Nitrobacter winogradskyi Nb-255: one gene and its partner. The protein of the gene in region 1 interacts with the protein of each later gene in a pairwise test. Links are inferred from orthologs where the notes say so. Each region holds a gene or a part of one and is shown in the gene's direction. Other genes may lie near its edges.

What was found.
Region 2: the proteins of NWI_RS05390 (region 1) and mtgA interact in binary tests that used the Escherichia coli proteins (3 or more experiments, as listed by UniProt). The link is inferred for Nitrobacter winogradskyi Nb-255 from one-to-one orthologs.

What each region holds. Positions count from the first base shown.
Region 1 is NC_007406.1:1,137,050-1,140,322, forward strand. Bases 1-2,958 are described here. They hold NWI_RS05390 (peptidoglycan D,D-transpeptidase FtsI family protein), read left to right. Parts: upstream 1-588; coding sequence 589-2,328; downstream 2,329-2,958. Other genes in these bases: rsmH (16S rRNA (cytosine(1402)-N(4))-methyltransferase RsmH), read left to right, coding at 1-207; ftsL (cell division protein FtsL), read left to right, coding at 212-592; NWI_RS05395 (UDP-N-acetylmuramoyl-L-alanyl-D-glutamate--2,6-diaminopimelate ligase), read left to right, coding at 2,410-2,958. In the rest of the region: more of NWI_RS05395, read left to right, coding at 2,959-3,273. UniProt on the Escherichia coli protein: Essential cell division protein that catalyzes cross-linking of the peptidoglycan cell wall at the division septum. Required for localization of FtsN.
Region 2 is NC_007406.1:552,633-555,707, forward strand. What follows is about bases 177-2,936. They hold mtgA (monofunctional biosynthetic peptidoglycan transglycosylase), read left to right. Parts: upstream 177-1,096; coding sequence 1,097-1,777; downstream 1,778-2,936. Other genes in these bases: NWI_RS02575 (polyprenyl synthetase family protein), read right to left, coding at 177-868; rpmF (50S ribosomal protein L32), read left to right, coding at 1,880-2,065; NWI_RS02590 (hypothetical protein), read left to right, coding at 2,187-2,834. In the rest of the region: more of NWI_RS02575, read right to left, coding at 1-176. UniProt on the Escherichia coli protein: Peptidoglycan polymerase that catalyzes glycan chain elongation from lipid-linked precursors. May play a role in peptidoglycan assembly during cell division in collaboration with other cell division proteins.

The sequences.
Region 1 (3,273 bases):
CATCGGCCCGAAATCGAACGCGCGCCGCCGAGCTTTGCCATTCTGACCAAGCGTCCGCTGACGCCGGGTGACGACGAAGTCCAGGCCAACCCGCGCGCGCGCTCCGCCAGGCTGCGCGCCGCCGAGCGTACCGATGCGGCCGCGATTGATGACGGCGCCGAGCTTCCGGCCTGGCCGTCGCTCGCCAACGTGATGCGCGGAGGCTGATGAGGTGCGGATCATCCATTTCCTCGTCGTCTGCGCGCTGGTCTATGCGGCATCGTATGTCTACCGCATCAAGATGGATTCGACCTCCCGCACCGAGCGTGTGTCGCGGCTTCAGGCTCAGGTGCGCGAGCAGCGCGAGGCGATCGCGGTCCTGCGCGCGGAATGGGCGAGGCTCGATGCGCCGCAGCGTCTGCGAATTCTGGCTGAACGGCATTTGAAGCTGAAGCCGATTGAAGCCCGACAGTTCGATTCTTTGAAGAACCTGCCGGAGCGGCCGCCAAGCCTGGTGCCGCCCGGCACCTCCGATCCGATCGGCGCCATGATCGAGATTATCGATCCCGACGTCATCACCGGCTCGCTGCCGTCGCAGGAGGCCCCGCAATGATCGGCCAGAACAGGCTTCCGCCGGCGCTCTGGAGTCAGCGCCTGATCCGCAATCTGCTCTACGGCCGCAATGTGGATCGCGCCGCCAAGGCGCGGGTGCGCGTCGGTCTCGTCATCATCTTGTTCGCGCTGATCTATACGGTGGTCGCGGCGCGTCTTGTCATGTTCGCGGCCTTTCCGGATGATCGTGGAGGGCGCCGGACCGCCTCGCAGGACGCGATCGCCACGGCGCGGCCCGATATCATCGATCGCAACGGCCAGGTTCTTGCGACCGATATCAAGTCGCCGAGCCTGTTCGGCGAGCCACGCCGCCTCATCGACAGGGACGAGGCGGTCGAGTTGCTGACGGCGACGCTACCGGATCTGGAGACCTCCGAGGTTCGACAGCGTCTTGGCACTCGCAAGGGTTTTGTCTGGCTGAAACGCGAGATCACCCCTGCGCAGCAAAAGGAAATTCACAGTCTCGGCATTCCCGGCATCGGCTTCCTGCGCGAGAACAAGCGCGTTTATCCAAGCGGGCGCGAGGTCGCGCACCTGATCGGGCTCGTCAACATCGATAACCAGGGCATCGCCGGGATGGAGAAGTGGCTCGACAGCAACGGGCTCGCTGACCTGCACCGCGCCGGCTTCGCCACCGACCGCCTGCAGAAGCCGGTGGAGTTGTCGATCGACCTGCGTGTCGAGCACGCGCTGCGCGACGAGCTTCTGAAAGCCAAGGATCATTATCGGGCCAAGGCCGCCTCGGGCATCGTCTCCAACGTGCGGACCGGCGAGATCGTCGCGATGGTCTCCTTGCCGGATTTCGATCCCAACAATCCGAAGGAGGCGCATGATCCCGATCGCATCAACCGCCTGACCACGGGCGTGTACGAGATGGGATCGACCTTCAAGGCGTTCACGCTAGCGATGGCGCTCGATTCCGGCAGGTATGGCCTGAATTCGATGTGGGATGCGCGTGCTCCGCTGCGCTACGGCCGCTTCACGATTCACGACGACCACTCGATGGGTCGCTTCATCAACATGAAGGAAGTGTTCACCTACTCATCCAACATCGGCGCGGCGCGGATCGCGCTTGCGCAAGGCGTCGAGGCGCACAAGGCGTTCCTGCGCAGGATGGGCCAGATGGATCGCCTGCGCACGGAGTTGCCGGAAAGCGCCTCGCCGATCCTGCCGCGCAAGTGGGGTGAACTGAACACCGTCACCATCGCGTTCGGGCACGGCATGGCGGTGGCGCCGTTGCAGGCGGTGATGGGCATCGATGCGCTGGTCAACGGCGGCTGGCTGATTCCGCCCACCTTCCTGAAGCGCACCGAAGAGGAAGCGATGGCGGTCGCCAGGCGCGTCATCAAGCAGGAGACCAGCGACAAGATGCGCTTTCTGCTGCGACTGAACGCCGAAGTGGGGACCGCGAGGAAGGCCGATGTCAAAGGCTACTATGTCGGCGGCAAGACCGGCACTTCTGAGAAGGTCATCAACGGCCGCTACGCGAAAAAACGCGTGCTCAATTCTTTCACCGCGATTCTGCCGGCGGACAATCCCCGATACCAGATTCTGGTCATGCTGGACGAGCCGCAGCCGCTCAAGGAAACCCATGGCTTCATCACCTCCGGCTGGAATGCGGTTCCGACCGGCGGCAAGGTTATCGCGCGCATCGCCCCGCTGCTCGGTGTGCAGCCCCGGTTCGATCTGCCGCCGTCCGAGCGCCTCATTCTTGCGGCATCCAGGGCGACGCAGTAGGGCGAGGTTTGTTTCATTTCAGCGCGCCTCGCGGCAAACGTCGGGCTGCGGCGTCAAATTGAAGCTACGGCTGGGGAGATCATGAAACTTCGCGAGCTTTTCGGCGACGACGCCACCATGGACGCGCCGGCCGGCGAGCTTGCCGTCACGGGTCTCGCGGCGGATAGCCGCGCGGTGAAGCCCGGAGATCTCTTTTTCGCGCTTGCCGGCTCGAAAACGGATGGCGCGCGGTTCATCGACGCCGCGATCGCGTCGGGCGCTGTCGCGGTCGCCGGTGATCATGCGCCTGCGCGCGGGCGCGTCCCGTTCATCGCAACGCCGAATCCGCGGCGCGCGCTGGCGCTGGCGGCGGCAAAATTCTATCCGCGACAGCCCGCAACCATTGCCGCCGTGACCGGGACCAGCGGCAAAACCTCGGTCGCGGCCTTCACCCGGCAGATCTGGCAGCGGCTCGGATATTTGTCCGCGAGCATCGGCACCGTCGGCGTGGTCGCGCCCTCGCGCGCGGTCTACGGCTCGGTGACGACGCCCGATCCGATCGAGTTGCATCGGGAGCTGGATCAGCTCGCGGGCGAAGGCGTCACGCATCTTGCGCTGGAAGCATCCTCGCACGGTCTTGATCAATATCGGGTCGATGGCGTGCGGGTGCGCGCCGCCGGCTTCACCAACCTGTCGCGCGATCATATGGATTATCATCCGACGGTCGCGCATTATCTCGAGACCAAGCTGCGGCTGTTCCGCGATCTGGTCGAATCGGACGGCATCGCGGTGATCTGCGCCGATCATGACTGCTCCGATACCGTGATCGAAGCGGCGGGCGCGCGCAACGTGCCGGTGATGCGTGTCGGCCGCCGTGGCGACGGCGCGCGGATGGGCATTCGCCTGGTCGAGGCGGCGATCGATGGTTTTGCGCAACGGGTCACGCTCGAACACGCAGGGCGCGAG
Region 2 (3,075 bases), 580 kb from region 1 along the record:
CGAACACCGACAAAGCTTCATCCGCCTTCGCCAGAAGGTCCCGAACCCGTTTCTTGGCGCCATCGATGCCGAGTTGGGTAACGAAAGTGGTCTTGCCGAGCGCCGCATCCGCTCCGGTGGGCTTGCCGAGCGCCGCCGCGTCGCTTTCGACGTCCAGAAGGTCGTCGGCGATCTGGAAGGCTTCGCCCAGCGCGCGGCCGTAAGCGTCGAGAGCCTGATAGTCCTTTTGCGAGGCCTGGCCGAGCAGCGCGCCGGCGATGCAGCCGAAGCGGAGCAGCGCGCCCGTCTTCATCTGCTGCACGCGCGCCACGTCGACCGGCCCGCGGTCGCCGAAACGGCCTTCGCCGGCGAGATCGAGCAACTGCCCGCCGACCATGCCGCCAATGCCGGCGGCGCGCGCCAGCGCGCGCGTCAGCAACAGTCGGACGGCGGGATCGTCATGGACCTCGTCGCGGGTGATGATGTCGAAGGCAAGCGTCAGAAGACCGTCGCCGGCGAGGATTGCGGTGGCGTCGTCGGTGGTCTTGTGCAGGGTCGGACGCCCCCGGCGCAGGTCGCTGTTGTCCATCGCCGGCAGGTCGTCATGAATCAATGAATAGCAGTGGATGCATTCGAGCGCCGCGCCGGCCAGCAGCGCCGCCTCGCGCGGAACGCCGAACACGGCCGAACTTTCGACCACGAGAAACGGCCGCAGCCGCTTGCCGCCGCCGAGCGAGGAATAGCGCATGGCGTCCGTCAGCCGCCTTGGGCGTGCGATTTCGTCGGGCAGGGGGGCGTCGGAAAGCAGCTTTTCCAGCACGGCCTCGGTCTCGTCCGCCGTGGTGTCAAGGCGTATCGCGAAATCGGCGGATGAAAGTCCAGACGTCATCAAAGTGACTCCAAGAACGGAAAACGAAGAACAGAAGACGGCCGCCATGGCCGCGAAGCCGGCGAGGTCGATTTTCGCGGGACAATCCTTCATGGTATCGGCTTCGTCAATTCCGGCCCGCCGACAATCTGCCGCCGGCTCCGGTGTCATCAAGGGTGATTTCGTGAAGGCTCCTCGTCGCGGACACGGTGAAGCTGCCCGCCGATCGATTAAAGGCTTCGGGGCCTGATGCGACGGGCGATCCGCGTCATGGCGCTCTCCGCCATCGGCCTGTTGTTGTTGCCTTATCTGCTGACGCCGCTGTATCGGATCGGCCATCCGGTCTCGACGCTGATGATATGGCGCACGCTTTCGGGCGCGCCGATGTCGCGGCAGTGGATCGATTTCGCCGCGCTTCCGCCGTCGCTTCCGCGTTCCGTGGTCGCGTCGGAGGACGCCAAGTTCTGTAGCCATCAGGGCATCGATTGGGATTCGCTGCGGGAAGTGCTCGACGATGCCGAGGACGGCGAGTTCAAGCGCGGCGGCTCCACCATCACGCAGCAGGTGGCGAAGAATCTGTTTCTCTGGCCGGGACGCAGCATGGTCCGCAAGGCGCTGGAATTTCCGCTGGCGATGTGGATCGATGCGGTGCTGTCCAAGCAGCGGATTCTCGAAATCTATCTGAACATCGCGGAATGGGGCCCGGGCGGCCAGTTCGGTGTCGAGGCAGGGTCGCGCTATGCTTTCGGGCGATCCGCGGCCAGCCTGACGGCCCGTGAGGCGGCGCTAATGGCGGCGATCCTGCCCAATCCGGTCCGGCGCAGCGCCCGAAAGCCGGGTCCGGGAGTCCGCCGGCTGGCCGGGACCTATATGGCCCGGGCCCGGGCGGCTGAACTGCGCGGTTGCTGGAGCGGCAATCGTAGCCTATAAGGCCGGGCTTACCAGCATTCAGCTCGCGCGTCCGCCATTTGTCGCGCCTGCCCGCCGACGTTCCGAGACGGAACTCGACAACATCCTGCAAGGACACCGGATATGGCCGTTCCAAGAAGAAAGACATCGCCGTCGCGGCGCGGCATGCGCCGTTCGGCGGATGCGATCAGCAAACCGACCTACGCCGAGGACAAGGACTCCGGCGAACTGCGCCGTCCCCACCATCTCGACCTGAAAACCGGCATGTACAAGGGCCGTCAGGTCTTGAAGGCCAAGAGCGACTCCTGAGCAGGGACCCGATCGGGCCTGCGGTCCGGAACCAGCGGGGTTGGACTGAAGGGAAGCGCAAGGCATGGAGGAGTTCGGCAGGCGGATCAAACCTTCCGCCTGAATGAAGGAGGCCTTGGCGATGTCCGTGATCGGTTTCCCTCTGCTTCTGATTCCCCTGGCGATCTGCAACATCATCGTCTTCCTGATGCCGGGCGTCCTCTTGACGGAGCCCGTTCTCACATTGACCTTGATGTCCGGCGTGTCCTGGACGGTGACGCTCGGGGACACGCTGCTGGCGCTCGGCATCGTCCTGTTGCTGTTCGAGATCATCAAGGGCGTCCGCCCCCACGGCAAGTATCTCACCGATCACCTGCTGTCGCTGGCGGTGTTCGGGGGCGCCGCGGCGCAATTCGTGGTGCTGCCGCAATTCGGCTCCTCGACCTACTTCATGCTGACGCTGCTGGCGCTGGTCGATTTCCTCGCCGGATTCGCCTTGCGTGCGCGGCGGCCGGCGCGCGGGGTTCTCGTGCCGTCCCAAGGCATGGCGGAGGAGGTGGAAGCACGCGAACCGCGCGCTCCGTCGTCCTCATTCATGGTGGCGCAGGCTTCATCGCAGGAGCCTGCCGACCCGTCGGCGCCTGCCGCCGAACCGCTCCCGGAGCGAACGATCGTTCATGCCGAGACTGGACTTGCCAATTCCGGGTATACCGAGACAGCCGGAGCCAAGCCGCATCCGGATGTTCCGGGTCCGGACATCCAGCAGCGCGATCCAGGCCAAGCGTCGTAAGTGTCGATTGGCTCAGATGACGCGCAACAGCCGCGGACCGGTCCGCGCGCCGACTTGCTTCCGCTCGCCCGTCGAATGATAGGCGGCCTGCGCAACCTGCGGCGAAGCACGGCGGAATATCCGCGTCTGTGGACAATGTTCCGCGATGGCGATCAGTTGCGCGATGAAGAACACGTCATGGCGGGCGCGGAACGCGGAACAGGCTGATGCTTCACCGGCGCGACGGCTGATATTGGCCGGG